DNA from 3 places in the Promicromonospora sp. NPDC050262 genome. Region 2 is predicted to be linked to each of the others. Evidence: predicted binding sites of a transcription regulator. Region 2 holds the regulator's gene; each other region holds the start of a gene.

Region 1 (9,905 bases), on a different contig from region 2:
GCTGAGCGGGTTCCCCTCGCCGTTCGTCAGCCATTGATAAGAGCCATCGAAATGCAAGGAGTCAGGTAGAGGCATGTCAGGTCACTCCAAGTGGGCCACGACCAAGCACAAGAAGGCCGCGATCGACGCCAAGCGCGGCAAGCTCTTCGCGAAGCTGATCAAGAACATCGAGGTCGCGGCGCGGACGGGCGGCGGCGACCTCGCCGGTAACCCGACGCTGTTCGACGCGGTCCAGAAGGCGAAGAAGTCGTCGGTCCCGAACGACAACATCGACCGTGCGCTGAAGCGCGGTTCCGGCGAGGGCGCCGACGCCGTCGACTACCAGACGATCATGTACGAGGGCTACGGCACCAACGGCATCGCCGTCCTGGTCGAGTGCCTCACCGACAACAAGAACCGGGCGGCCTCCGAGGTCCGTCTGGCGTTCTCCCGCAACGGCGGCAACCTCGCCGACCCGGGATCGGTGTCGTACCTGTTCTCCCGCAAGGGCCTGATCGTGGTGCCGAAGGCCGACGGGGTGGGCGAGGACGAGGTCATGCTCGCCGCGCTCGACGCCGGCGCCGAGGACGTCACCGACCAGGGCGAGGTCATCGAGGTCCTCACCGAGGCGACCGACCTGGTGCCCGTGCGCACGGCCATCCAGGAGGCCGGCATCGAGTACGACTCGGCCGACGTGATCTTCCACCCGTCCATGCAGGTCGAGGTGGACGTCGAGGGCGCCCGCAAGATCATGCGCCTCATCGACGCGCTCGAGGACAGCGACGACGTGCAGAACGTCTACGCCAACTTCGACGCGAGCGACGAGGTCATGGCGGCGCTCGACGAGGAGGAGTAGCACTCACCCCCCCCGGCCGTGTCCGCGCAGGGAAGGAACCCGCACGTGAGAGGGTTTCTCCGTGCGCGTTCTCGGTGTTGATCCCGGTCTGACCAGGTGCGGCGTCGGCGTCGTCGACTCCCTGCCCGGGCGGCGGGCCCGGATGGTGGCCGTCGGCGTGATCCGCTCGGACGTGGACCTGTCCACGGACCTGCGCCTGCTGCGGATCGCGGAGGGCCTGGAGCGCTGGCTCGACGAGCACGTCCCGGACGTGGTGGCGGTCGAGCGCGTCTTCGCGCAGCACAACGTCGGCACGGTGATGGGGACTGCCCAGGCGGCGGGCCTGGCCATGGTGGCCGCGGCCCGCCGTGGCGTGCCCGTCGCGCTGCACACCCCGTCGGAGGTCAAGGCAGCCGTGACCGGTTCGGGGCGCGCCGACAAGGCGCAGGTGACGACGATGATCACCCGGATCCTCGACCTCGACGAGGCGCCGCGGCCCGCCGACGCCGCCGACGCGCTCGCGCTCGCCGTCTGCCACCTGTGGCGCCCCGCCGGGGCCCTGCAGGGCGGCGACCGGCACGAGCTCACGCCCGCGCAGCGCGCCTGGGCCGCGGCCGAGCAGGCCGCCAAGCAGCGCCCCCGCCGCTGACGGCGTGCCTCCCCGGAGACCTCCCTCCGCTTGTTAGGCTCCTCGCACTGACGTTCGATACTGGTTCGGCGAGCCGGACCAGCAGGCAAGGAGGGGGAGCCCGTGATCGCCTCGCTGACGGGGACCGTGGCCCACGTGGGTCTGGACCGCGCGGTGGTCGACGTCGGCGGCGTCGGCTACCTGGTGCACGCCACCCCCGCCACCCTGGCCGGGCTGCGCGTCGGCGAGACCGCCGGTGTCGCCACGAGCATGGTGGTCCGCGAGGACTCGATGACGCTCTACGGGTTCGGCGACCCGGACGAGCGGGACGTGTTCGAGGTGGTGCAGACCGTCTCCGGCGTCGGGCCGCGCCTGGCGCTCGCGATGCTCGCGGTGCACACCCCGGACGCCCTGCGCCGCGCCGTCGCCGGCGAGGACCTCGCCGCGCTGACCCGCGTGCCGGGCATCGGACGCAAGGGCGCCCAGCGCATCGTCCTGGAGCTCGGCGACCGGCTGGGGCCGCCGTCCGGCCTCGCGCCGGCCGAGGCCGCGCCCAGCGCCGCCGCGGGCGCCACCGACCACTCCGAGCGGGTCGTGGAGGCCCTCGCGGGCCTGGGCTGGCCCGCCAAGCAGGCCGACGACGCCGTGGCGAAGGTGCTCGCCGAGGCGGGCGCCGACTCCGTGGCGGCCGACGAGGTCGCCTCGACGCTGCGCGCGGCCCTGCGCGTGCTGGGAGGCCACCGTGGCTGAGGTCTCGACCGAGACGGAGGGCGGCGGCCGGATCGTCGCCCCGAGCGCCGACGAGATCGAGCGCGCCGCCGAGGCCGCGCTGCGCCCCAAGCGGCTCGACGACTTCGTGGGCCAGCGCGTCGTGCGCGACCAGCTCTCCCTGGTGCTGCAGGCCGCGATCGCGCGCGGCAACCCGCCCGACCACGTGCTCCTGTCCGGCCCGCCCGGGCTCGGCAAGACCACGCTGGCCATGATCATCGCCGGCGAGCTCGAGTCGCACCTGCGCCTGACCAGCGGACCCGCCATCCAGCACGCGGGCGACCTCGCCGCCGTCCTGTCCTCCCTGGAGGAGGGCGACGTGCTGTTCATCGACGAGATCCACCGCCTGGCCCGCCCCGCCGAGGAGCTGCTGTACGTCGCCATGGAGGACTTCCGGGTCGACGTCGTGGTTGGCAAGGGTGCCGGTGCGTCCGCCATCCCGCTCGCGCTGCCCCGGTTCACCGTGGTCGGCGCCACCACCCGCTCCGGCCTGCTGCCCGCCCCGCTGCGTGACCGCTTCGGGTTCACCGGGCACATGGACTACTACACGCCCCAGGAGCTGGAGCGGGTCATCCTGCGCTCCGCCGGACTGCTCGGCGTGCACCTCGACCACGCCGCCGCGCACGAGATCGCCGGCCGCTCCCGCGGCACCCCCCGCATCGCGAACCGGCTGCTGCGCCGCGTCCGCGACTGGGCGCAGGTGCGCGGCGACGGCCGCCTCGACCTGAACGCCGCGCGGGCGGCACTGGAGGTCTACGAGGTCGACCTCATCGGCCTCGACCGCCTCGACCGCGCGGTGCTCACCGCCCTGTGCACCCGGTTCGGCGGCGGGCCCGTCGGCCTGTCCACGCTCGCCATGACCGTGGGGGAGGAGGCCGAGACCGTCGAGACCGTCGCCGAGCCCTACCTCGTCCGCGAGGGGCTGGTCGGGCGCACCCCGCGCGGCCGTGTCGCGACCCTCGCGGCCTGGGAGCACCTGGGCCTCACGCCGCCCGCGCAGGCGGCCGGCGCCACGACCGGCAGCACCGGCCCGGGAACTTTGCTCGACCCCTGACGTTGTCGTTGTGGCGCCCCCACCGCGGGCAGCCCGGGGATCCACGCCCGAGCACTACACTGGTTGGGATCCTCGTCGTGCGCCACGAACGTGCGCAGCACATCCGACACAGCAATCGAACAGGGACCTCACCGTGGAAATGCTCATTCTCGTCGCGATCCTCCTCGTGGCGATGTTCTTCATGTCCTCCCGCACCCGCAAGCAGCAGCGCGCGGCGGCGGAGTTCCGGAACAACCTCACGGTCGGGGCCAAGGTCATGACCGCCTCCGGGATGATCGGGACCGTCGTCGAGGTGGACGACGCGAACGACCAGGTGACCATCGAGTCCGTCCCCGGCAGCCAGACCACCTGGCTCCGCGCCGCCATCTCCAAGCAGGTCGAGGAGCCCGTCGCCGACGACGCGGACACCGACAACACGGCAGATGAGGTCGACGTCACAGCAAAGAGCGAAACGGGAAGTACGATCAGCCCCGACGCGACCGACGTCCCCGACGATCTGTCTGGCCTCGACACCGCCCAGCGCGAGTACCGGGAGCAGCAGCGACGGGACGCCGACGCAGACGGCAAGTGACGGCCGCGCCGTCCGGTGACCCCGGACGGCGCCGAACCCGCGCCGGACGTACCCCGGCGCGCACACGAGAAGAGACAGACGTTGGCGACTGACACCCGGCGCTCGCGGCCGGTTCGCACGATCGTGCTCCTGACGATCCTGACGATCCTGCTGCCCTTCGGCGCCCTCTTGGCAGGTTGGCAGCTCGACGGAAAGTCGAGCGACAATCCGGACGGCGCGAGCCTGGCACCCGGTCTGGCCCTCGACCTCCAGGGCGGCACCCAGGTCATCCTGAAGGCGGTGACCTCCGACGGCTCCGAGATCACCCCCGAGGCGATGGAAGAGGCCATCGGCGTGATCCGGCAGCGGGTGGACGCCAACGGCGTGACCGAGGCGGAGATCGCTGCCCAGGGGTCGAACCAGATCGTGGTCGAGATCCCGGGAGAGGTGGACGACGAGACCGTCGCGCTGATCTCGAAGGCCGCGCAGATGAAGTTCCGCCCGGTCCTGGCCATCGGCAACCCGGTCCCGACGACGCAGCCCTCGGCGAGCCCGTCGGCGTCCGCGGACGGCACGGGCGACGACGCCCAGGCCGACGGCGGCGACGCGGCCGCGGCGGCCGAGCCGACCAAGGAGGACCTCGCCGAGCAGGACAAGGCGATCAAGGCGGCGACCGACCCCTCGGACCTGGCGCAGATCACGCCGTCGGTCCAGGCCGCGTACGACGCGCTGGACTGCACCGACCCCAAGAACCTCGAGGGCGGCGGCGGGGACAACCCGGACCGCCTGCTCGTCACGTGCGACCAGACCGGCGCGGCCAAGTACATCCTGGGCCCCGTCGAGGTGGACGGCACCAACCTGACCAGCGCGTCGTCGGGCCTCATGCCGGGCGCGAACGGGACGGTCACCAACGAGTGGGGCGTCAACCTCGACTTCAACACCGAGGGCACCAAGGAGTTCCGTGAGACCACGGAGCGCCTGGTGAACCTGGAGCAGCCGCGCAACCAGTTCGCCATCGTGCTGGACGGCCTGGTCGTCTCGGCGCCGAGCACGAACGTCGCGATCACCAACGGTCAGGCGCAGATCTCGGGCTCCTTCACGCAGGAGTCGGCCGCCACGCTGGCCAACCAGCTCAGCTTCGGCTCACTGCCGCTGACCTTCCAGGTCGACGGGCAGAACACGATCTCCGCCACGCTCGGCTCCGAGCAGCTCCAGCGCGGCCTGATCGCCGGTCTGATCGGCCTCGCGCTCGTCGTCGTGTACTCGCTGTTCCAGTACCGCGCGCTGGGCCTGCTGACGGTCGCCTCGCTGGTGGTCGCGGCCGCCATGACCTACGTGGTGATCGCGCTCCTGAGCTGGGGCATCGGCTACCGCCTGTCCCTGCCGGGTGTCGCAGGTCTGATCGTGGCCATCGGCTTCACCGCGGACTCGTTCATCGTGTACTTCGAACGTATCCGTGACGAGCTGCGCGACGGCAGGTCGCTGCGACTCGCGGTCCAGCGCGGCTGGGTCCGTGCGCGCCGCACGATCTACGCCGCGAAGGCCGTGAACCTGCTGTCCGCGGTCATCCTGTACTTCATGACCGTCGGCGGCGTGCGCGGCTTCGCGTTCACCCTGGGTCTGACCACGATCATCGACGTCATGGTGGTCATCTGGTTCACGCACCCGATGATGGAGCTGCTCGCCAAGGTGCCGTTCTTCCGCGACGGCCACAAGTGGTCGGGGCTCTCGGCCGACCGGATCGAGGTGACGCCGCGGTACCGGGGCGCCGGCCAGCTCTCCGGCGCGCGGCCGGACGCGACGACCGACGCACCCGACCTCGGCACCGCCGAGCCCGACCGGGAGCTGGTCACGGCGCAGTCCGTGACCCCGGCGCCGCGCACCGCCGAGGACGGCCGCAGGATGACGATCGCGGAGCGGCGTGCCGCCGAGCGCAAGGCTGCCGCAGGGTCCGCAGAGACGACCCAGCCGGCTCAGAACGAGGAGAACAGCTGATGGCGCGGGGTGGCTTTGCTCAGTGGGGTAACGACCTCTACACCGGTCGTAGGTCGTACCCGATCGTCCAGCGGCGGCGGCTCTGGTACTCGATCGTCGCGCTCTTCTCGGCGGCGTCGATCCTCGTGCTCGTCTTCCAGGGCCTGAACCTCGGTATCGACTTCCGCGGCGGCTCCGAGTTCACCGTCTCGGGTGTCTCCACCACGGACGAGGACGTCGCGATCGACGCGGTCGCGACCGTCGCTCCCGGCGAGGAGCCGCACGTCAGCCAGGTCGGCGCGAACGCCGTCCGCGTGCAGGTCTCGGAGCTCGACAGCGAGCAGACCGACCAGGTCGGCGAGGCGCTGGCCAGCGCCTACGGCGTGAGCGTCGACGAGGTCACGTCGAACTTCATCGGCCCGACCTGGGGCCAGTCCGTGAGCCTGCGGGCGCTGTGGGGCACCGTGGCGTTCGTGCTCGCGGCGGCGGTCTTCATGGCGGTCTACTTCCGCGCCTGGCGCATGTCGGTCGCGGCCATCGTGGCCATGCTCACCGACGTGCTGGTCTCGGCCGGCGTGTACGCGGTGATCGGCTGGGAGGTCACGCCGTCCACGATCATCGGCTTCCTGACCATCCTGGGCTTCTCGCTGTACGACAAGATGGTCGTCTTCGACAAGGTGCGCGAGAACACCGCCTCGGTGACCGAGCAGACCCGCAGCACCTACGCCGAGCGGGCCAACCTCGCGGTGAACCAGACCCTGGTCCGGTCCATCAACACCTCCGTGGTGGCGCTGCTGCCCGTCGCGGGCATCCTCTTCGTGGGTGGCTTCCTGCTGGGCGCCGGCACGCTGAAGGACATCTCGCTGTCGCTGTTCGTCGGTATCGCGGCGGGTGCGCTGTCGTCGCTCTTCTTCGCGACGCCGCTGGACGTGACGCTGCGTGAGCGCGAGCCCAAGATCGCGGCCCACACCAAGAAGGTCATGGACCTGCGCGCGGGTCTCGTGGCCGAGGGTGCGGACGAGGGCATGCTGGCCGCTGCCGCGTCCGGTTCGGCCCAGCTCGTCCCGGGTCACCACCAGGGACAGGCGGCTCAGCCCAGGCGTCGCCGGTAGGCTCCGCCTCGTGGCAGACGACATGACCGACGTCGCCCTCTCCGGCCTGGCGCCGGAGAGGGCGACGCGCGTTCGCGACCTGATCGCGGACGTCCCGAACTTTCCCTCTCCCGGTGTCCTCTTCAAGGACATCACGCCCCTGCTGGCCGACGCCGAGGGCCTGGCCGACGTGGTGGAGGCGTTCACCCGCCTCGCGCTGGCCGACGGCGTGGACGTCGTGGCCGGCATGGAGGCCCGCGGCTTCCTGCTCGGCGCGCCCGTGGCCCACGCGCTCGGCCTGGGCTTCCTGCCCCTGCGCAAGGCGGGCAAGCTCCCGCCGCCCACGCACAGCGTCTCGTACGACCTGGAGTACGGCTCCGCGTCCATCGAGCTGCGCTCGGGAACACTCACCCCCGGTGCGCGCGTTCTCATCATCGACGACGTTCTCGCCACGGGCGGTACCGCGGCGGCCGCAGCAGAGCTGGTGGAGCAGTGCGGTGGAGTCGTCTCCGGGCTCGCCTTCCTGATCGAGCTGGAGGCGCTTCACGGGCGCGACAGGCTCCACGGCCACAACGTCGATACTCTCCTGCGGGTGGACACCCCGTCCGGTGATTGATCCGGTCGGACGGCGAATAGAGGTCCAGGGCTAGACTGGCGACTCCGGGTTTCATCCCGGGGAAGGAGGCGCGTACATGGCGGAGAACACGGTGTCACGCGCTCCGGTGCCCGAGAAGAACCCGCCCACCCCTCCGGGTGGCAACCGGATGCGCAACCGGCTGGTGCGCCTGGGCGTGCGCAGCATCGGTGGCGGCACCCCCGCGGCGATCGAGCCGCTGCTGCAGGCGATCCGCAGCAACCACCCCAAGGCCGACGTCGCCCTCATCGAGCGCGCCTACGTGGTGGCCGAGAAGGCCCACCGCGGGCAGATGCGCAAGAGCGGAGACCCGTACATCACGCACCCGGTCGCCGTCTCCACGATCCTCGCGGAGCTCGGCTTCGAGGGCACCACGATCGCGGCCGCGCTGCTGCACGACACGGTGGAGGACACCGACTACTCGCTGGACACGCTGCGCGGCGAGTTCGGCGACGACGTCGCGCTGCTCGTGGACGGCGTGACCAAGCTCGACAAGGTGAAGTACGGCGACGCGGCGCAGGCCGAGACCGTGCGCAAGATGGTCGTGGCCATGGCCAAGGACATCCGCGTGCTGGTCATCAAGCTGGCCGACCGCCTGCACAACGCCCGCACCTGGAAGTACGTGCCGTCCAAGTCGGCGGAGCGCAAGGCGCGCGAGACCGTCGAGATCTACGCGCCGCTGGCCCACCGGCTGGGCATGAACACGATCAAGTGGGAGCTGGAGGACCTCTCCTTCCAGACCCTGTACCCCAAGGTGTACGACGAGATCGTGCACCTGGTGGCCGAGCGCGCCCCCGCCCGCGAGGAGTACCTCGGCGTGGTGCGCGGGCAGATCGAGTCGGACCTGCGCAGCGCCAAGATCAAGGCCACCGTGACCGGCCGGCCCAAGCACTACTACTCGATCTACCAGAAGATGATCGTGCGCGGTCACGACTTCGCGGAGATCTACGACCTGGTCGGCACGCGCGTCCTGGTGGACACCGTGCGCGACTGCTATGCGGCGCTCGGCGCCATGCACGCGCGGTGGAACCCGGTCCCCGGCCGGTTCAAGGACTACATCGCTATGCCGAAGTTCAACATGTACCAGTCGCTGCACACGACGGTGATCGGCCCGGGCGGCAAGCCCGTGGAGATCCAGATCCGGACGCACGACATGCACCGGCGCGCCGAGTACGGCGTCGCGGCGCACTGGAAGTACAAGGAGAAGACGCCGGCGGCGGGCGGCAACGACCCGAAGAACCAGGACATGGCCTGGCTGCGCCAGCTCGTGGACTGGCAGCGGGAGACCGCCGACCCGGCCGAGTTCCTCGACTCGCTGCGGTTCGAGATCGGCGGCGACGAGGTCTACGTCTTCACGCCGAAGGGTTCGGCCATGGCGCTGCCCGGCGGCGCCACGCCCGTCGACTTCGCGTACGCCGTGCACACCGAGGTGGGCCACCGCACCATGGGCGCCCGCGTGAACGGCCGCCTGGTGCCGCTGGACTCGCCGCTGGAGAACGGCGACGTCGTCGACATCCTCACCTCGAAGTCGGAGACGGCCGGCCCGAGCCGCGACTGGCTCGGGTTCGTGAAGTCGCCGCGCGCGCGCAACAAGATCAGGCAGTGGTTCACCAAGGAGCGCCGCGAGGAGGCCGTCGAGACCGGCAAGGACTCGATCGCGAAGGCGATGCGCAAGCAGGGCCTGCCGATCCAGCGCCTCATGTCGCACGAGACCCTGGTCGGGGTCGCGGACGAGATGAACTACCAGGACGTGTCCGCGCTGTACGCGGCCGTCGGCGAGGGCCAGATCTCCTCGGCCCACGTGGTCGAGAAGCTCGTCAAGGCCCTGGGTGGCGCGGACGGCGCGGAGGAGGACGTCGCCGAGGCGGCCCGGCCCGGCGGGCTCACCGCCCGGCGCGTACGGTCGGGCGACCCGGGCGTCATGCTCAAGGGCTCCGAGTCGGCCGACGTCTGGGTCAAGCTGGCCAAGTGCTGCACCCCGGTGCCGGGCGACGACATCGTGGGCTTCGTGACCCGCGGCCAGGGCGTGAGCGTGCACCGCACGGACTGCGTGAACCTGGACGGGCTGCGCAAGCAGCCCGAGCGCCTGGTCGAGGTGGAGTGGACGCAGGGCGCGAACACGATGTTCCTCGTGCAGATCCAGGTCGAGGCGCTCGACCGCTCGCGGCTCCTGTCGGACGTGACCCGCGTGCTGTCCGAGAACCACGTGAACATCCTGTCGGCGTTCGTCTCGACGTCGGACGACCGGCTGGCGGTCTCCCGGTTCATCTTCGAGATGGCCGAGCCCGCACACCTCGCGACCGTCCTGTCGGCGGTGCGCAAGGTCGAGGGCGTGTTCGACGTGCACCGCATCACCGGCACCAAGCCGGTCGAGCGGCCGCAGCTGCCGGTC
Region 2 (9,905 bases):
ACGCCGAGGGCAACATGTGGGCCGTGCCGATCGCCGCCTACAACCAGGGCCTGCACTACAACCGGGCGCTCTTCGAGGAGGCCGGCCTCGACCCGGACAACCCCCCGGCCACCTGGGACGAGGTCCGCGAGGCCGCCAAGGCGATCTCGGACAAGACCGGCCAGGCCGGCTACGCCCACATGACGCAGAGCAACACCGGCGGCTGGATCCTCACCACGGAGACCTACGCGCTGGGCGGCCGCATGACCGAGGGCGAGGGCGAGGAGACCACCGCGACCGTCGACAACGACGCCACGGTCGCGGCGCTGGAGATGCTCCGCGAGATGCGCTGGGAGGACAACTCCATGGGCTCCAGCTTCCTGTACGACTGGGGCACCATCAACCAGGACTTCGCCGCCGGCAAGATCGGCATGTACGTCTCGGGCGGCGCCAACTACCCCAACCTGTTCACCCAGAACCAGATGAACCCGGACGAGTACGGCGTCACGGTGCTGCCCCTGGAGGGCGACGACGCCGGCACGCTCGGCGGCGGCACGCTCGCCGCGGTGAGCTCCGCGGCGTCCGAGGCCGAGCAGGCGGCGGCCGTGAAGTGGATCGACTTCTACTACATCTCCAAGCTGACCGACCAGGAGCAGGCCGTCGCCGAGGCCGAGGTCGCTGCCGAGACCGACCAGCCCGTGGGCGCGCCGGCACTGCCGATCTTCGACCGCGAGACCTACGAGCAGCAGCAGGCGTGGATCAAGGACCTGGTCAACGTCCCGCTGGAGAACTTCGCGCCGATGACGGACCAGATGTTCGACCAGCCCGTCATCCCCGAGCCCGCCGTCGCCACCCAGGACGTGTACGCGGCGCTCGACCCGGTGGTCCAGGCGGTGCTGACGGACGAGAACGCGGACATCGACGCACTCCTCGCCGACGCCCAGACCCAGGTCCAGGGACTGCTCGACCGCAGCTGACCTGCCGATGACCACACTGTCCAGCCCGCTCCGGACGACGACGGCGGCAGCCCCGCCGTCGTCGTCCGGACCCCGCCGGCGTGCCCGCCGCACGCCCCGGGACTGGCTGCGCGACGGCGGCCTGAGCACCCTGGTCATCGCACTGCCGATGATCCTCGTGTTCGGGGTCTTCTCCTGGTTCCCGATCGGCCGGGCGCTCGTCATGAGCGTCCAGCAGACCAACCTCATCTCGACCCCGGAGTTCGTGGGGCTCGACAACTTCGTGTTCGTGCTGCAGGACCCCCTCCTGGGCAAGGCCGTGGCGAACACCCTGTGGTTCGCGGTGCTCGCGCTGGTGTTCGGCTACCCGCTGCCGCTGGCCGCCGCCGTGCTGATGAGCGAGGTGCGGCGCATGCGCGGCCTGTTCTCGGCGCTCGCGTACCTGCCCGTGGTCGTGCCGCCCGTCGTGGCCGTGCTGCTGTGGAAGTTCTTCTACGACGCCTCGCCCACCGGCGTGTTCAACACCATCGCCGGCTGGGTGGGCCTCGGGCCGTTCCCCTGGTTGCAGGACGCGTCCAGCGCCATGCCGTCCCTGGTGCTGGAGGCCACCTGGGCCGCGGCCGGCGGGACCGTCATCATCTATCTCGCCGCCCTGGTCGGGGTACGGACCGAGCTCTACGAGGCGGCCGAGGTGGACGGCGCGGGCGTGTGGCGCAAGATCTGGCACGTGACCCTGCCGCAGCTGCGCGGCGTCCTGTTCATCACGCTGATCCTGCAGGTCATCGGCACCTCCCAGGTTTTCCTGGAGCCGTTCCTGTTCACCGGCGGCGGCCCCAACAACGCGACCCTCACCATCCTCATGCTGATCTACGACTACGCGTTCGGCAGCAGCCTCGGCGGCAACTACGGGGCCGCGACCGCCCTGAGCCTCATGCTCGCCGGCGTCCTGGCCGTCCTGTCCGCGATCTACTTCCGCGTGACCCGACCCTGGAGCAGCTGACATGGCAGGAAACAACCGGCCGGGCGCCGGACCCGCCGTCGCCGAGCGGGGCATCGTCTCGTCCCACGACCGGCGCCGGGCGAGCGTACGCGGCTCGCTCGGCGTGCTCCAGGGCGGCCTCCTGGTCACCCTTGTCCTCGCCGGGCTCGGGCCGATCCTCTGGCTCGCCAAGGCCGCCGTCACCCCCACGCAGGACACCCTGCGCCAGCCGCTCGGCCTCTTCCCCAACGGCATCGACTGGGCCAACCTCACCACCGCGTGGGGCCGCGCCGAGATCGACCACTACTTCGTCAACACTCTGATCCTCGCGGTGGGGGCCTGGTTCTTCCAGCTCCTGGTCGCGACCACGGGCGGCTACGTGCTGTCCGTGTTGCGTCCGCGGTACGGCAACCTGATCTTCGGCCTCGTGCTGGCGACGCTCTTCGTGCCGGCGGTCGTGCTGCTCGTCCCGCTCTACCTGACGATCCTCGACGTACCGCTGCTGCACATCAGCCTGCTCAACACCTTCTGGGCGGTCTGGCTGCCGATGGGCGCCAGCGCGTTCAACGTGCTGCTCGTCAAGCGGTTCTTCGACGGCCTGCCCCGCGAGGTCTTCGAGGCCGCACGGGTCGACGGCGCCGGGCCCTTCCGGCTGCTCTGGTCCGTCGTGCTGCCGATGTCCAAGCCCATCCTCGGCGTCGTCTCGGTCTTCGCCGTGATCGCCGCCTGGAAGGACTACCTCTGGCCGCTGCTGGTGCTGCCCGACCCGGACAACCAGCCGCTGTCCGTCCGCCTGCCCGCGATCGCGCCCTACCTGGAGCTCGACGTGTTCCTTGCGGCGCTCGCGATCTCGACGGTGCTGCCCATCGCGCTGTTCCTCGCTTTCCAGCGGCTGTTCCTCAGCGGCGCGGGTCTGGGCGGGGCCGTGAAGGGGTAGCTGGGGACGGCGTCCGGCGGGTGCCCGGGCCTGTGGACGAGGCAGGGTGGATGTCGGTGGTCCGGCCTAGGATCGAGCGTGTGACCAGCCTTCCCGACGCACCCGCCGCAAGCACCGATTCCGCCGAGATTCCCGAGGTGGAGGAGCTGCTCGACCTCGCCGTCGGACAGCTCGGTGGCGGGCGCAGAGAGGGCCAGCACCGCATGGCCGTCGCGGTCGGCGAGGCGATCGACAAGGGCGAGCACCTGCTGGTGCAGGCGGGCACGGGTACGGGCAAGTCGCTCGGGTACCTGGTGCCCGCCGTCCGGCACGCGGTGGCCGCCCAGAGCAAGGTCATCATCTCGACCGCGACGCTGGCCCTGCAGCGCCAGGTCATCACGCGTGACCTGCCGCTCGTGGCGAAGGCCGTGGCGCCGCGGCTGCCGCGCGAGCCGCGCGTCGCGCTGCTCAAGGGCTGGCACAACTACCTGTGCGTGCACAAGGTGGGCGGCGGCTACCCGGAGGACGAGACCACGCTCTTCGATCTGCCCGGCGGGGAGGACCACCCCAAGACGGAGGAGGCGGCCGGGGGTGCCGCCCGCAGCCGCAGGCGGGACGACGGCGCCTCGCTCGCCGACCATGTCCGGCGCCTGCACGAGTGGGCGGGCGAGACCGAGACGGGCGACCGCGACGACCTCGTGCCCGGCGTGCCGGAGCGAGCCTGGCGCCAGGTGTCCGTCACGGCGATGGAGTGCCTGGGCGGCAAGTGCCCCATGCTCGCCGAGTGCTTCCCGGACAAGGCGCGGGCCGCCGCCCGCGAGGCCGACGTCGTCGTGACCAACCACGCGATGCTCGGCATCGCGGCCACGGGCAGCCCGGGCGTGCTCCCGGAGCACGACGTCGTGGTGGTCGACGAGGCGCACGAGCTCACCGACCGCGTGACGTCGTCGGCCACCGTGGACCTGTCCATGGCGTCGGTGGAGAGTGCGGCCCGACTGGCCCGGCGGCACGCGGGCACCAACACCGACACCCTCGACGCGGCGGCGCAGAGCCTCGGCACCCTGCTGGTCACCGCGCCGGCCGAGCGGTTCCCGAGCGGGTTGCCGGACGAGCTGCGCGTGGCGGTCGGCGCGGTGCGCGACGCCGCGCGCGAGGTACTGAGCACCCTCAAGCCCGACGCCGGCGGCAAGGGCGCCAAGGGCAAGGACGCAGGTCAGCCCGACCCGGGGCTCAAGATGGCGCAGGGCGCCATGCTCCAGCTCTTCGAGACGGCCGAGCGCATGGCGGCGCAGGACACGACGGCGGACGTGCTGTGGTGCTCGCGCCCGGACAACGGCTGGGGCGGGTTCGGCGACAACGTGACGCGGCTGCACGCCGCGCCGCTGCACGTGGCCGGCCTGATCCGCACGCACCTGCTGGGCGAGTCGACGGGCGTGTTCACCTCGGCGACCCTGGCGCTCGGCGGCACGTTCGACGCCGTCGCCGGCACGCTCGGGCTCAAGGGCGAGGACGCCCCGCCGTGGCAGGGCCTCGACGCCGGCAGCCCGTTCGACTACCCGCGCCAGGGCATCCTCTACATCGCGCGGCACCTGCCCGCCCCCGGCCGCGAGCCGACCACGGAGGCACAGCTCGACGAGATCGCCGAGCTCATCACGGCCGCCGGTGGCCGCACGCTCGGGCTGTTCTCGTCCCGGCGCGCGGCGAACGCGGCGGCGGAGGCGATGCGGGAGCGGCTGGACTTCCCGATCCTGGCGCAGGGCGACGACCAGCTTCCCACCCTCGTGCGGGAGTTCGCCGAGGACCCGGCCACGTGCCTGTTCGGCACGCTGTCCCTGTGGCAGGGCGTCGACGTGCCGGGGCCGTCCAACCAGCTCGTGCTGATCGACCGCATCCCGTTCCCGCGCCCGGACGACCCGGTCAAGGCGGCGCGCGCCCGCGCCGTCGAGCAGGCGGGCGGCAACGGGTTCATGGCGGTGTCCGCGCAGCACGCGGCGCTGCTGCTCGCGCAGGGCGCGGGCCGCCTGGTGCGCAGCATGGACGACCGAGGCGTGGTGGCGGTCCTCGACCCCCGGCTCGCGACGGCGCGGTACGCGTCGTTCCTCACCCGGTCGATGCCAGGGTTCTGGCCGACCACCGACCCGAAGCTGGTCCGCGCCGCGCTCGCCAGGCTCGACACATAGCCTGAGGGCATGGCAGCCCCCTCGGACGTCTCCGCAGCCCAGCCCGCCGGATCCCGCACCACCAAGATCGCCGTCGTGGGTGCGGGGGCCGTGGGATCGACGCTCGCCTTCGCGGCGCTGACCCGCGGCTCGGCCCGCACCATCGCCCTGCTCGACATCGACCGGCAGAAGGTCGACGCCGAGGTGCTGGACCTGCAGCACGGGCTGATGTTCACGTCCCAGGCGCACGTCATCGGCTCGGACGACCCGGCGGTGTGCGAGGGGGCCGACGTCGTGGTGGTCACGGCGGGCGCCAAGCAGAAGCCCGGCCAGAGCCGCGTCGACCTCGCCGAGGCGACGATCGGGCTGATGCGCACGATCCTGCCCGGCCTGGTCGAGGTGGCGCCGGACGCGACCTACCTGATGGTGACCAACCCCGTGGACGTGGTGACGTACGCGGCCCTCAAGATCTCGGGCCTGCCGCGCGAGCGGCTCTTCGGCAGCGGCACCGTGCTCGACTCGTCGCGGCTCCGCGTGGTGCTCGCGGAACGGTGCGGGGTGGCCGTCGGGAACGTGCACGCCTACATCGCCGGGGAGCACGGCGACTCGGAGATCGCGCTGTGGAGCTCCGCCTCGATCGGCGGCGTGCCGCTGCTCGACTGGGTGCCGGTCGGCGGCGCCGCGCCCCTGGACGCCGCGGTGCGCGCGGAGGTGCACCACGAGGTGGTCGACTCCGCCTACCGGATCATCGCGGGCAAGGGCGCCACCAACTACGCCGTGGGCCTGGCCGCGACCCGCATCATCGAGGCGGTGCTGAAGGACGAGCGCCGGATCATGCCTGTGTCCTCGCTGCTGGACGACTACCACGGCATCAGCGACGTGTGCCTGTCCGTGCCGTCCCTGGTGGACCGGCGGGGCGTCACGGACACCGTCCGGGTGCCGATGTCGGACGACGAGCTGGCCGGGCTGCGCGCGTCGGCGGAGAGCGTGCGGGCGGTACAGCGAAGGTTCGGGTTCTAGGTCCCGACCGACGGGAACGGGCTCGACCAGCGACTGCCGGTCGAGCCCGTTCCCGTCGGTCGAGCCTGTCGAGACCTCAGAGGCTGCGCAGCACCGCGACGACGCGGCCCAGGATCTGCGCCTCGTCACCCGGGATGGGCTCGTAGGCGGGGTTCTGCGGCAGCAGCAGCACGTGCCCGTCGGTCTGCTTGAACGTCTTGACCGTGGCCTCGCCGTCGATCATGGCGGCGACGATCTCGCCCTGCTCGGCCACGTTCTGGCGGCGCACGACGACCCAGTCCCCGTCGCAGATCGCGGCGTCGACCATGGAGTCGCCCGCGACCTTGAGAAGGAACAGCTCGCCGTCACCGACGAGCTGGCGGGGGAGCGGGAACACGTCCTCGACGACCTGCTCGGCGAGGATCGGGCCACCGGCCGCGATGCGGCCGACGAGCGGCACGTACGACGGCGGCGGCGTGCTCGCGTCGTCCGGAACCGAGCCGCCCCAGTGCACCTGGCCGCTACGCCGCGGCTCGGGCCAGTGGATCTCGCCGCGCGTCGGCTTCTCGACCTGCTCGGCCAGGGGCTCGACGAGCTCCATGGCGCGCGGCCGGTTCGGGTCGCGGCGCAGGAAGCCCTTCTTCTCCAGCATCTGGAGCTGGTGCTTGACGCTCGACGGGCTGGCCAGCCCGACGGCCTCGCCGATCTCGCGCATCGACGGCGGGTAGCCGCGTGTCTCGAACGACTGCCGAATCGTGTCCAGCACAAGGCGCTGCCGCTCGGTGAGGCGGTCCGCCGGCGAGATCGCGTGCACGTCGGCGACCGCCCCGTCGCCCGGCGCGTCCAACGTGGCGACGCCCGAGAGTGCCGTGTCGACGGCTCTCGTGTCGCTGGTCCCGTCCCGTCCCGTCATGCCCGTGCCCCTCCCGTTCCGACAAATGTTCTCCTGTGCGCTGCCCACTCTAGATCACAAATGTGCTCGGCTCAAACGAATGTTCGAGCGTGTCTCGACTTCTACGGTGTCCCGTGCTACACAATGGTACGAGCGTTCGACGAACGTGTGTATGACGGACAAGAGTTCGAGTCACCTTTCGAGGAGGGGCCATGGGGGACGTGATCCCGCTGCGGCAGTACACCCCGGCGTACGGACCGGCGTACGCGTCGGTGCCCGGGTCGAGCGCGGCGCGGGCGTATCAGCCGCGCCCGACGTACCCGCCGAGCCGGGCGTCCGCACCGCCCCGGCCCCGTCCGGCCGGCCACTCGTACCCGGTGCGCGGGCCGCGCACGTTCGCCGACCGGCTCGGGCTCGCGGGGCTGCGGCTCACGCGGCGCGGCCGGGTCGTGCTGGTGCTGCTGGTGATGCTCGTGGTCGCGCCGATGGCGACGTGGGGAGCGACCGCCGTCGCCAGCTCGCCGGGCGAGCCCACGGAGGTCCGGGTGCACGCGGTGCAGCCGGGGGAGACGCTCTGGGGCTTCGCCGAGCAGGTCGTGAGGCCCGGGGAGGACGTGCGGCAGGCGGTCGCGCGGCTGCAGGACCTCAACGAGATGACGTCGGGCACCGTGCGGGTCGGCGAGCTGCTGCTCCTCCCGAAGGAGTGACCGGAGGGCCCCGCGGAAGGGGCCGGACGGGCCGCAGAAGTGGACGGAGGCCACGATTCGCCGTCAAATGTTGCGGCGATGTTGCATGGGGGTGGTTTGCCCGCTTACGGTCGGGGCGCGACCGGATGTCTCCGGTCCGTGGCCGACCACGCAGGAGTGAGCATGCACTGCCCGTTCTGTCGCCACGCCGACTCGCGCGTGGTGGACTCACGGACCGCCGACGACGGCCTGTCGATCCGGCGCAGGCGGCAGTGCCCGAACTGCAACCGGCGGTTCACCACCGTCGAGACGGCCAGCCTGTCGGTGGTCAAGCGGTCCGGCGCCACCGAGCCGTTCAGCCGCGACAAGGTCGCCGCGGGCGTGCGCAAGGCGTGCCAGGGCCGACCCGTCAGCGACGACGACCTGGCGATCCTGGCCCAGCGGGTCGAGGAGACCCTGCGCAGCAACGGCAGCGCGGAGATTGACGCGTACGAGGTGGGCCTCGCGATCCTGGGCCCCCTGCGCGAGCTCGACGAGGTGGCGTACCTCCGGTTCGCGAGCGTCTACCAGTCGTTCGACTCGCTCGAGGACTTCGAGAGCGCCATCACCTCCCTGCGCGCGGAGCGCGCCGAGCGCGCGGCGGAGCGCGCCGCCGCGCAGGCGTAGCGGCCCGGACGGGCCGCTCGCAGGCGAGGGTACGAAAAGCGATTGGCACCCCGGCGCGCGGTGGGGCAGGCTGGGGCCGACGACGGACCCGATCGAGGGACCCCCGAAACAGGAGGAGGTGATCGGTGTGACGGACGAGAAGCCTGGTGCCGAGGAGGCAGTGGCTCAGGACGCTGAGGCGCCCAAGGCCGCGACCGCGCCGAGCGTGGACGCGAAGGCACGGTTCAAGGAAGCGCTGGACCGGAAGAACGCCGCACGCGGCCGTTCCGCCGCAGGCGACGTGAACACGGGCTCGGTGCACGGTTCGGAGACGACCGGCCCCGTGCAGAAGATGTTCCGCCGCAAGTCCGGCTGAGCCTGCTCGACCGAGGCCGCTGACCAGGTATCTGAGCTGGTCAGCGGCCTTTGCCGTTCTCGCGAGGCGCCTAGAGAAGGAAGAGGCGACCCGTGATGACACGGTTGATGACACAGTTCGAGTACCCAGGGGTGCCCGTCAATACCAGTCGACACGCGACGTTGGCGGTCCCGGTGGCACACCTCAGGTACATGACAGACCCGCTTAGCAAGCCCGGGGACCGCACGCCGATGTGGACTCTCGAGGAACTTTGCGCGTACCTGCGCACGACGCCAGCGACGGTCCATGCGTGGCGCAAGCACGGGCAGGGACCCCGCGCCGACAAGGTCGGGCGCCATCTGCTGTTCGCTGACGCGGACGTGCGCGCCTGGCTCAAGTCCCGTGTCGCGGGCACTGACGGCGATGACGACGGGGCTGCGCCGGAGCATCGCACCACCGGGTCGGGGTGGTGAGTCATGGGCGGGACCGAACTCAAGCCGGGCGAACACGGCTGTATCTCCGTCAAGCAGACCGGACCCAAGACGTGGCGGGCAAGAACTAGCTGAAGCTCCTGCTGGAGAGATTGTGCCCGTCTCTCGAAACGCATCCCATGAGGACAAGGCGCGTCTCGCAGTACAGGCCGCGGTCGTCAAGCTCCTCGCGGCTGGACGTGGCTCGGACGAACTCAAGCCGGATTCGAAAGTCGGACTCGCATGTCGCCAGTGGATCACCGAATTGCAGGTGCGTTCTGCGTGGCCACGGCCACCCTTGAGGACGCAGACGATCGATAAGTACGAGTATCAGCTCGCCCGATATGCAGTGTTTCGCGGCGTGGGCGACGGCCTCCGGGTCTCAGACCTGGCCGGACCTCGTCATAGTCTTCGGAAATGGAGAGTCGGGGGCCGACGGAGCTCGAGGAGCTGCCTGATGGGTCGCTACGTGGGCCGGACGATGTCGCTTACCGCCGCACACCTCAGCGCGTCAATCGCCGGCTCGGGAGAGAGTTGCTCGCCGCTGGCGCCATCGTGGTCACGGAGCATCGGCAAGGGAAAGCACAAGGCGCTCAACCATTGGCGTGTCTCGCCAAACCGGAGGTGGCGATGAACGAGCCGGACCCTTGCTCGCGGTATTCACACCCGGCCTGGGGCGTCGTCTACATTGCCGAGGCTCCAGGACCGCTACCGCTGGTCGAGGCACAGGAACCGTCGTGGTTCGCGGCATTGGGCGAGGAGACACAGGAGCAGCTGCGGGATCGGTGGTGGCGGGACCTTGTTTCCTGGCTCTCTCACGAAGGAGCCAATGTCGTTGTCGTGTCGCTCACAACGTTGGACTTTGAGAC
Region 3 (9,905 bases), on a different contig from region 2:
GTTCTTCGGCGACCCGCAGCTCGGCTCCTCGGGCAACGTGCCGCGCGACACCGAGGGCTGGGTCGACACGCTCGACGTCGCCACGGCCGCCTACCCGGACGCCGAGATGCTCTTCTCGGCCGGTGACCAGGTGGAGTCGGCGAGCAGCGAGGCGCAGTACGACGCCTTCCTGTCGACCGACCACCTGCGCCAGATCCCGTTCGTGGCGAACAACGGCAACCACGACGTCGGCAACAAGGCGTACCGCCAGCACTTCAACACGCCGAACCTCGACGAGACGGCCGGCCCTGGTTCCGGCACGAGCTCGGGCGGCGACTACTGGTTCGTCTACAACGACGTGCTGTTCCTCAACCTCAACTCCAACAGCCGGGACTACGCCTCGCACGAGCGGTTCGTGCGCGACGTCGTCGCGGAGCACGGCGACGAGGCGAGGTGGAAGGTCGTGTCGTTCCACCACTCGATCTACTCGGTGGGCCCGCACGCCACCGACAGCGACGTGATCGACCGCCGCAACACGTGGCCCACGCTCTTCTCCGAGCTCGGCATCGACCTGGTGCTCCAGGGCCACGACCACAGCTACGCCCGCTCGTACCTGATCCGCAACGGCGAGAAGGCCGACCCCGCCGAGGAGGCGGGCGCCGACGTCCTCACCCCGGGTCCCGGCGGCGTGCTGTACGTGACGGCCAACTCGGCGTCCGGCTCGAAGTACTACTCGGCGAACGCGGCCGGCTCGTGGTGGCTCTCCGCCTTCAACCAGGAGAACGTGCGCAACTACACGGCCGTGGAGGTGTCCGACGACGCCATCTCGGTGCGCACCATCCGCTCCGAGGCCAAGGACGCCGACCGCCCCGTGAACTCGGTGGTGGACCAGGTGACCATCGCCAAGCCGGTCGACCCCGACACGCAGAAGCTGCAGGTCGTGGTGCCGCAGGGCGCCCCGGGCGAGTTCGTCTGGAGCATCGACGGCGCCAACACACTGGTCGACCTCGGCACCGCCGAGGCCGCCGGTGACCACTACGCCGCCGACGGTTCGATCAACCCGATCCGGGTGACCGACACGCGCCGCGGCGGCCCGCAGTGGTCGCTGTCGGCCCAGGTGGGCGACTTCACCTCCGGTGACCAGTCGTTCTCCGGCAAGTACCTCGGCTGGACGCCGGACGTGATCGAGGCGGGCGGCGGATCCGTCGCCGGCGCGCAGGTCGCGACCGGGTTCACCGGCGGACCGGGCCTGTCCCAGTCGGCGACCCTCGGCCGCGCCGCGGCCGGGCACACCACGGGTTCGGCGCTCTTCGGCGCCGACCTCGACCTGAAGATCCCCGTCGACGTCACCGACGGGACCTACCGGGCCACGCTCACGCTCACCGCGCTGAGCTGACCTGAGCGGGGCTGACCTGAGCGGGGCTGACCTGAGCGGGGCTGACCCGAGCGGGGCTGACCCGAGCGGGGCTGACCCGAGCGGGGCTGACCCGAGCGGGGCTGACCCGCGCCGGGCGGGCGGCGCTCTCACGAGGAGCGTCGCCCGCCCGGTGACCCGGTCAACCCTCTTCCCGAAACCTGTCTGTCCGGCACCATCGAAGGAACCTCCATGCCCGTGCCTGCCGCCCGCGCGACCACGCGCCGTGTCGCCGCTCGCTCCTCAGCCGCGCTCAGGGCTCTGCCCGTGGGGCTCGTGGCCCTGGTCGTCACCCTCGGGACGGCGCTCGCCGGGCCCTCGGCCGTTGCTGTGCCGGTCGCTGCTGTGCCGATCGCTGCTGCGCCGTCCGCCGTACCCACCGACGACGTCACCTGGGGCGTGCGCACCGCGACCAACGACCAGGGGACCGAGCGGGAGAACTTCCGCTACACGGTGGACCCGGGCGCCAAGGTGTCGGACGAGCTCGTCGTCACCAACCACGGCGAGACCCCGCTGAGGCTCGACATCTACGCGGCCGACGGCTACACGACGACGGCGGGGCAGCTCGACGTGCTGACGCGGGATGACGCCGCTGACACCGGGTCCGACGACACAGGGCCCGACGACACCGGGTCCAACGACACCGGCTCCGTGAACGTCGGGTCCTGGCTCGACCCCGCCGTCGACCAGGTGCGCCTCGCGCCCGGCGAGAGCGCCGACGTCCCCTTCACGCTCCAGGTGCCCGACGACGCGACGCCCGGCGACTACGCGGGAGCGATCCTGACCTCGCGCACCGTCACCGCCCAGGACGCGGGGCTCGACTACGAGACCCGGTCCGGCATCCGCGTGTACCTGCGGGTCGCCGGCGACCTCGCGCCGAGCCTGACGGTCACCGACGCGCACGTCGAGTACCACCAGACCCTCAACCCCTTCGGGCCGGGGGACGCGACGGTCACCTACACCGTCCGCAACGACGGCAACGTCCGCCTGGCCGCGAACCAGCAGGTCGGCGTCGCCGGCCCGTTCGGCTGGCTCGGCGCGCAGGGCGCCGCCGACGACGTGCCCGAGCTCCTCCCGGGTGAGTCCTGGCCGGTGTCCGTGCCGGTCGACGGCGTGGCTCCGCTGTTCTGGCTCGGTGCCGACATCGTGCTCGTCGCCCAGCTGCCCGACGTCGCGGGCGCGACCCCCGGCGTCGCCCCCGTCGAGGCCCACGCGTCCGGGTGGGCCGTGCCGTGGCTGCCGCTCGTCGTCGTCGTGCTGCTGGTCGGAGCCGTCGTCGTGATGGTGCGCCGCCGCCGGACCCGCGGGCAGCGCGAGGACGCCCGCGTCCAGGCGGCCGTCGCGAAGGCGCTCGCGGAGCGCGCGGCGGCGGAGGGTGTTCCTGTGGAAGGCGCGGTGAAGGAGGCGGTCCGGGCCGAGGGGGCAACGGGCTCTGACAAGGCAGCCGCCGAGGAGTCCGAGGTGGTCGCGCCGTGAGGCGGCCGGCAGTGGGACTCACCGCGAGCCTGGCGGCGGTCGCCGTCGCGCTCACCCTCGCCGCGTGTGGCGCCGTCACGCCCGGCCCGACGTCGGACGGTGTCGCCAGCCCGGCGCCCCTGACCGGGTTCGCCGCGCGGTTCGTCGGGTCGAGCCACGAGCCGGCGCCGGAGGCGACGGTCCGCCCCACGCCGGGCACGTGGGACGACGTCGCCGTCCCCGCCGGGTACACGATCGTCGTCGTCGCCCGCGGCGACGACGCCGCGACCGCGACCCTGACGGACGCCGTCGAGCACTATGCCGCGGAGCACGGGGCGGACCTGACGGTCCTGCCGGCCCGGAGCGACGACGAGGTCGAGCGCCGCATCGACGAGGCCGTGGCGGCCGCGCCGGACCTCGTGGTCGGCGTCGGCGACGGGGTGGTGGACGTGTTCTCCCTGATCACCGCCCAGTACCTGGAGACCGACTTCCTGGTGGTCGGTGCGCAGCTTCCGGAGCCGACCCACAACGTGACCGCCGTCGTCTGGCCGGGGGCGGAGTTCCGCGGAACGGGGCTGGGGAACGACGACGCCCACCCTGCCGCCGTCACGGCGGGCCGTGCGCGCGAGGCGGTCGCCGCCGGGGCGGCGAGCGTGCTGCACGACCTGACGGGCATCGTCATCGAGCTCGGCTAGCTCCTTCGGGGTGTCGGTGGGCCCGGATACAGTCGGGAGATGGCACGAGACCGGATCTTCGCGATGAGCTTTGCCAGCATCTACCCGCTCTACGTGCAGAAGGTGGAGCGGAAGGGCCACACCACGGCCGAGCTGGACCAGGTGCTCTCCTGGCTCACGGGCTACGACGACGCCGGCCTCCGGCAGGCGATCGACAGCGGGGTCGACCTGGAGACCTTCTTCGCGCAGGCCCCCGCGATGAACCCGAACGTGTCCCTGATCAAGGGCGTCATCTGCGGGTACCGCGTCGAGGACATTGAGGACCCGCTGATGCAGCAGATCCGGTACATGGACAAGCTGGTCGACGAGCTGGCACGCGGCAAGAAGATGACCTCGATCCTGCGGGGGAGCGCGACGGCCGGCATCTGAGCCCGCACTCCACGGGCGCCGCTGCCGGGACGATGTCCGCGACGGCGCCGGGCCCGGGGCGGCTGTGTCGACGTGCACCTCGGTGAGGTCGTGCGCCTCTCCGGGAGCCTCCGTGCGTAGCGGGGCACGCTGCCGTAACGGCCGTGGCCGAGCCAGGTCCTCCTGTTCAAGGTCAGCCTGCCTTCCGCGTGGCGCGAAGCCTTCTCGCGCGCGAAGAGTTATCCACAGATTTCATGTGTGCCTCGCGATGCGTATGAATGTTCGAGACAATGGTGTCAGGCGAGCACAGGGGGTGGCACGGGTGGATTCGATGGGGGTGGCGTCCGGTGGTGTGTCCCCGGGTTCGTTGGAGGGTGTGTTGGATCGGATCGAGGCCGTGGTGGGTGAGCTGGCGGAGTTGGTCGCGCCGGGGGTCGCGGATGGTTGGGGTGCGCCGTCGGTCACCAGGCTGATGCAGGCTCATACCCGGGTGCGCCGGGTCGTGGGTCGTTTGGAGGGTGTGCGGTTGACGGTGTTGCCGCGGATCGAGGACGACGGGTCGTGGCGTAGTGGTGGGATGTCGCGCACGTTCCCGGCGTGGTTGCGGCTGCGGGAGGGTGTGTCGGCGTCCACCGCGCGGAAGGACGTGGCGATGGCGCGTCGGTTGGCGCGGGCGTTGCCGGTGACGCGTGAGGGTCTGGTCGCGGGCGTCCTGGGTGTGGATCATGCGCGGGTGATGAGCGAGGTCGCGCCCACGAGCCGGAGCCGTCAGGACGCGTTGGCGTGGTTGGTCGATGCCCGCACCGGGCAGACCACGACACCGGAGGCGTTCGTGGACACGGTCGCGGTGGATCTGCCTGACCCGGCTGATGATCCGGACGGGTCGGAGACCAGGGCCCGGATCACGAAGGTGCTCGAGGCCGCGATCGGTGAGGGGACCCTGGTGACGGGTGAGGGCCTGGTCCTGCGCGAGGCCGGGGTACTCAATGCGGATCAGTTTCGGGTGGTGGCGCGCCGGTTCGCGACGGTGACGGATCCGGATACCGATGACGTGGACGATGACAGGGCTGTCCGGGGTGAGTTCTTGGATGTGTCCAGGACCCTGGGCGGGTTCCATGTGGCGGGGTTCTTGACCGATGAGCACGGTCTGCTGTTGACCACGGCGTTGAACGCGGTGGTCGGTGCACCGGCCGCGGAGGACTCCAGGACTCCTGGTCAGCGCCGTGCGCAGGGCCTGGCCGACATTGCGCGTCTGGTGCTGGACACGAATCAGGCCTCGCCGGGTGCGTCGATCCGGCCGCACCTGAATGTCACGGTGTCCTGGTCGGAGCTGGTCACTCAGGTCACCCGCACGCGTGAGGGGTCGTGCCTGACCTGCGGACGGAGGGTCCCGGACCGGTCGGCGACCGGGGGTGCGTCGAACCCAGGTGCATCGAACCCAGGCGTGCCGAACCCAGGCGTGCCGAACCCAGGTGTGCCGAACTCAGGGGTGCCGAACTCGGGCGTGGGTGCTGGCATGGGGTTGTTGGGTTCCGGTGGTGCGGTGTTCACGGAGTCGGGTGGTCGGATCCCGCGAGGGTTGTTGCGCAGGTTGGCGTGTGACAGTGCGGTGACGCGGGTGGTGTTCGGTGCGGATGGTGGTGTGTTGGATGTGGGGCGGGCGCAGCGCACGGTGTCGGGGCAGATGCGGCGTGGGGTGATCGCGCGGGATGGGCATTGTGTGTTCCCGGGGTGTGATCAGCCGCCGTCGCGGTGCGAGGTGCATCATGCGGTGACGCACTGGGCGGATGGTGGCGCCACGTCGGTGGCCAATAGTGCGTTGTTGTGCTGGTTCCATCACCAGCTCGTCGATACCCGGGGCATCACGATGTCCTGGGCCGGCAAACCCCTCCACGCCAACACCGCGGGCGGTGTGCTGGTGGAGACGGGGTGGGTCTTCACCGATCCGCGTGGTCACCGCATCCGTGTGCCCGAACCGATCGACCCAGCACCCATCGACCCCGCACCTGCACCCGGCGAGGCTGTCGACCCCGACGACCCGTCCGCCATGCCACCCGCAACGGCGGCATGACCATGCCCTGGCTCTGCCTCTTCTCGCCTGTTCGACGGCTGTGCGAGGTGGGGACGAGCCAGGGCGACGGTGACGCCGGTCAGACCGCGTTCGGGGCGAGCGCGTTGAAGACGACCTCGCGTTCGGCGCCTGTTGCGATGCGCCAGACCGCATCAGCGAGGTCGTCGGGGTCGAGAACTGGGACGGGAGCCGAGCCGGGAGCCGGGTCCGACGTCAGGTCCGACGCGAGGTCGGGCGCCGGATCGAGCGTCGCTTCCGGTGCATCTGCTCCGCCGACGTCCGTCTGGCTCGCGGTCAGCATCCTGTGGATGTCGCCGCGTTCGATGAGCCCGCCGACCACGAGCGAGCCCACGTGGACGCCGTCGGGCGCGGCAGCCTCGGCGAGGGTCAGGGCGTAGGTGCGCAGCGCGGCCGAGGCCGGCGCGAACGGACCGAGGAACGGCAGCGGGACGACGGCGCTGAGCCCTGACACGTAGACGATCGCTCCGCTGCCGCGCTCCCGCATACCCGGCAGCACCAGCCCGGCGAGCTCGACGGCGGGGTCCACGACCTGGGCGGCTGCGGCGCGGACGTCGTCGGCGCTCGTGTCGAGGATGCCGATCGGGGCGGCCGCCGGGTTGTCGGCACCCGGCCCGTGGTAGACGACGTCGACGGGCCCGAGCTCCGCCGCGACCTCGTTGATCGCGCGTCGCAGGTCACCAGGCCGACGCACGTCCGCGGCGACGGCGACCGCGCGAGCCCCGGCCGAGCGGAGGTCGTCCAGGTAACCGGGGTGACGGTCGGCACTGCGGGAGACCAGACCGACCTGGTACCCCTCCTTGCCGAACCGCCGGGCCACCGACATGCCGAGGCCGGGTCCGGCGCCCAGGACCAGCAGCGTGGGGGAAGTGCTCACTCGTGTCTCCTCGTCGTCTCGCGGTCGTGACCGTTGGGTACGGTGACGTCATCGATCCTCACGGCACCGCGGACGTCTCGGAAGAAGGCACTTTCATGTCAGATGGGAACACCGATGTGCCCCACCCCGACGCCCACATGGTTGCCGCCGCCGTCGGCGGCCGCCTGCCGGGACGGGTCCCGACCGAGGAGTACGAGGCGTGCCCCGTCACGCACGTGGTGCGGATGCTGGGCGACAAGTGGACGCTGCTCGTGCTGATGCTGCTCGCCGAGCGCGCGCACCGGTTCAACGAGCTCCACCGGCGCGTCGACGGGATCAGCCAGCGGATGCTGACCCGTACCCTCCGGGCGCTCGAGGACGACGGGCTGGTCGCCCGGACCGTCTTCCCCACGGTTCCGCCCGGGGTCGAGTACGAGCTCACCGAACGGGGCCGCGAGCTGCTGGTCCCGCTGTCGGCCCTCGCGGACTGGGTCGTGCGGGACCGGGCAGCCTAGCGGGACCGGGCAGCCTAGCGGGACCGGGCAGCCTAGGCGGCCCGCCCGTTCGCGCCCACTCGCGCCAGCCTCTCCGCCCGTGCCGCCGCGCGCGCCGTCCGCCCCCTGCGGGCCGTTCGCGCGTCCGCGGGCCGTCCGCCCGACCGCGCGCCGTCGGCCTCACTGCGCGGCGCGCCCGCCCCACCGCGCGCCGTCCGCCTCACCGCGGGCGCGACCGCACCCGCCTCCCGGACCTCTTTGTCACGTCTTGAGCGGCGGAATTCCGCCGAGCGGTGCGTCGAATGCGCGGCGGCAGCGCCGTCGCCCGGACACCCCGCCGGCCGTCCCGCACAGGACTGAACCTCCCGTCCAGCCGCAAACCTGTTGAGTGCTGGGTATGTGCGGGATCAGGTAGCCCGATCCCGCACATGCCCAGCACTCAGCGGTGGACGAGGGCGGGTGCGGGTCAGCCCTGCCGCTCCGCCAGCGCCGTCTGGTACTCGTCGCGGATCGTGTCGCCGCCGCCCTTCGCCCACGCCGCGGCGGCGTCGGCCCAGGCGGTGACGGGCTTGCGTCCGGCGAGGATGTCGGACTCCACGGAGACGAGCTTCTCGCCGAGCTGGCCGCCCTTGCGGCTGGCCGTGTCGCTGAACAGACCCTGCACCGGGTTGGCGACGGCGGTCGGTACGACGGCGGCCTGGGCGTCGTGCTCGGCCTGCGCGACGTCGGGGTCGCCGGCCTGGAAGTTGACCCAGGGGCCCTCGACGACGTACTTGAGCCCGAGCTGGATCTCGGTGCGGCCCTTCTCGGTGAGCACCGGGTCCGTCCCGTCGAGCTCGTGGTGCACGCCCTCGACGCCGTAGGTCCGGAAGAGGTGCTCCTCCGAGCCGAACGGGGCGGCGAGGTAGTTGAGCACGTCGAGCAGCGCCTCCACGCGGCCGGCGGACTTCTTGCTGATCGACGTGATGTTCTGGACGGGCGCGCCGAGGTGGATGCCCGCCGTGCCGCCGCCCTCGGCGAGCGGGGGCGGTGCGACGGAGAGCCGGAAGTTCTCGTCGATCGGGTAGTTCGAGAAGTCGGGCCACGCGCTGAACGTGTCGTCGAGCATGCGGATGGTGCCGTTGACGAGCCACGTCTTACGCTGCGGCTGGGTGGCGGGGACGCCGTCCGGGTGCACGAACCCGTCCGCGACCAGGCGCCGCCCGAGCTCCAGGGCCTCCTGCTGACGCTCGTGCAGGTTGGCGCTGGTGAGCTTGCCGCCGTCCTCGGACCAGCCGTTCGGGATCTCGTACATCTGGCGCAGGTGCCCGAGCGGCACGCGCCCGAGCGCCCAGGTGTTGCCGCCCGAGAGCTCCTTGCACAGGTCGTAGAACTCCTCGGCCGACGTCACCTGCGGGTCGATGCCCTCGGCCTCGAACCAGTCCTGGCGCGCGTAGAACACACCGCTCTGCGCCGGGCCGCGGGGGACCGGCACGGCGAAGATCTTGCCGTTGTAGACGCAGGACTGCCAGCTCTCCGTGGGGATGTTCGCGAGGAACGGGTACTTCTTGACCGCGTCTCCCGAGAGGAACTCGGTCAGGTCGGTCGCCCGCTCCTCCAGCAGGCTCGGCAGGCCGGGGACGTCGCCGGGGAACATCTCGAAGATGTCCGGCAGCCGGTCGCCGGCCACCGTCGTCTGGAAGCGGTCGGAGAAGTCGCCGGCCGGCGTGAGTGCGATCGTCAGGGCGAACCCGAGCCGTTCGTGCAGCTCCTGCCAGTAGGCGTTGTTGTCGACCGACGGCGGCACCGGGGTGTTGGTCATCCCGAAGATGCCGACGTCCTCGCCGTCGCCGGGCTGGCCGCTGGTGACCTTCTGGGGGCTGGCGGGGTACTTCAGCATGGTGTCGGGCACGCCGTCGGCGCCCTTGATGTCCATCGGCACGCCGTCGTACGGGACGTACGTGGGCAGGGCGACGGTGGCGTTGCCGGTCAGGGCACCGCCACCGCGGCCCTCGTTGCTGCAGCCGGCGAGGCCGAGCACGGCGAACGCGCCGAGGCCCATGCCTCCCATCAGCAGGCTGCGGCGGCTGATGTTCGTCTCCGTGAGCAAACGGTTCATGACTACTCCTCATCGAGCGGGGGGAGAAAGCAGGGTTGAGCAGGGGAAAGCGGGGACAGTGGGGACAGCGGGGACAGCCGCAAGGGAAGAACGGGAAGGAGACCGGGCAGGCGCCCGACGACGCCGGCCGCGCGGGTCAGCCCTTGACCGCGCCCGTGAGCATCCCCTTGGCGAAGTGGCGCTGCAGGAAGGGGTAGACCAGCAGCACCGGCACGATGGAGACCACGAGGATCGCCATCTGCAGCGACGTCTGGGGCGGCAGGGACGCGGCGTCGATGCCCAGGTCCTGGGAGCCGAGCTGGGCGCCGTCGACCACGTAGGTGCGCAGCACGAGCTGCAGTGGCCACTTGCTCGCGTCCGACATGTAGAGCAGCGCGTTGAAGAACGCGTTCCAGTAGCCGACGCCGTAGAACAGGCCGACGACGGCGAGCACCGGCT

What was found. The regulator LexA, encoded in region 2, represses DNA repair genes until DNA is damaged. The targets are predictions, from matches to a motif close to TCGAACANNTGTTCGA.
Region 1: the regulator LexA is predicted to act here: its motif matches at 1,506-1,521, upstream of ruvA (Holliday junction branch migration protein RuvA).
Region 3: the regulator LexA is predicted to act here: its motif matches at 4,201-4,216, upstream of AB0I29_RS01610 (DUF222 domain-containing protein).

What each region holds. Positions count from the first base shown of each region.
Region 1 covers NZ_JBFAKX010000001.1:34,310-44,214, reverse strand. Annotated here, with positions in the region: gene pdxT (pyridoxal 5'-phosphate synthase glutaminase subunit PdxT) at 1-5, shown strand, start outside; gene AB0I29_RS00205 (YebC/PmpR family DNA-binding transcriptional regulator) at 74-835, shown strand; gene ruvC (crossover junction endodeoxyribonuclease RuvC) at 897-1,463, shown strand; gene ruvA (Holliday junction branch migration protein RuvA) at 1,566-2,192, shown strand; gene ruvB (Holliday junction branch migration DNA helicase RuvB) at 2,185-3,264, shown strand; gene yajC (preprotein translocase subunit YajC) at 3,404-3,835, shown strand; gene secD (protein translocase subunit SecD) at 3,917-5,809, shown strand; gene secF (protein translocase subunit SecF) at 5,809-6,900, shown strand; gene AB0I29_RS00170 (adenine phosphoribosyltransferase) at 6,923-7,495, shown strand; gene AB0I29_RS00165 (bifunctional (p)ppGpp synthetase/guanosine-3',5'-bis(diphosphate) 3'-pyrophosphohydrolase) at 7,572-9,905, shown strand, end outside.
Region 2 covers NZ_JBFAKX010000012.1:45,228-55,132, reverse strand. Annotated here, with positions in the region: gene AB0I29_RS18305 (extracellular solute-binding protein) at 1-956, shown strand, start outside; gene AB0I29_RS18300 (sugar ABC transporter permease) at 964-1,935, shown strand; gene AB0I29_RS18295 (carbohydrate ABC transporter permease) at 1,937-2,851, shown strand; gene AB0I29_RS18290 (ATP-dependent DNA helicase) at 2,932-5,010, shown strand; gene AB0I29_RS18285 (L-lactate dehydrogenase) at 5,020-6,009, shown strand; gene lexA (transcriptional repressor LexA) at 6,086-6,835, opposite strand; gene AB0I29_RS18275 (hypothetical protein) at 7,093-7,587, shown strand; gene nrdR (transcriptional regulator NrdR) at 7,750-8,232, shown strand; gene AB0I29_RS18265 (DUF5302 domain-containing protein) at 8,360-8,587, shown strand; gene AB0I29_RS18260 (helix-turn-helix domain-containing protein) at 8,683-9,039, shown strand; gene AB0I29_RS18255 (hypothetical protein) at 9,667-9,905, shown strand, end outside.
Region 3 covers NZ_JBFAKX010000001.1:363,289-373,193, reverse strand. Annotated here, with positions in the region: gene AB0I29_RS01630 (fibronectin type III domain-containing protein) at 1-1,375, shown strand, start outside; gene AB0I29_RS01625 (DUF916 domain-containing protein) at 1,586-2,869, shown strand; gene AB0I29_RS01620 (BMP family ABC transporter substrate-binding protein) at 2,866-3,543, shown strand; gene AB0I29_RS01615 (DUF2200 domain-containing protein) at 3,583-3,951, shown strand; gene AB0I29_RS01610 (DUF222 domain-containing protein) at 4,310-6,001, shown strand; gene AB0I29_RS01605 (SDR family NAD(P)-dependent oxidoreductase) at 6,081-6,896, opposite strand; gene AB0I29_RS01600 (helix-turn-helix domain-containing protein) at 6,992-7,390, shown strand; gene AB0I29_RS01595 (hypothetical protein) at 7,836-9,467, opposite strand; gene AB0I29_RS01590 (carbohydrate ABC transporter permease) at 9,604-9,905, opposite strand, start outside.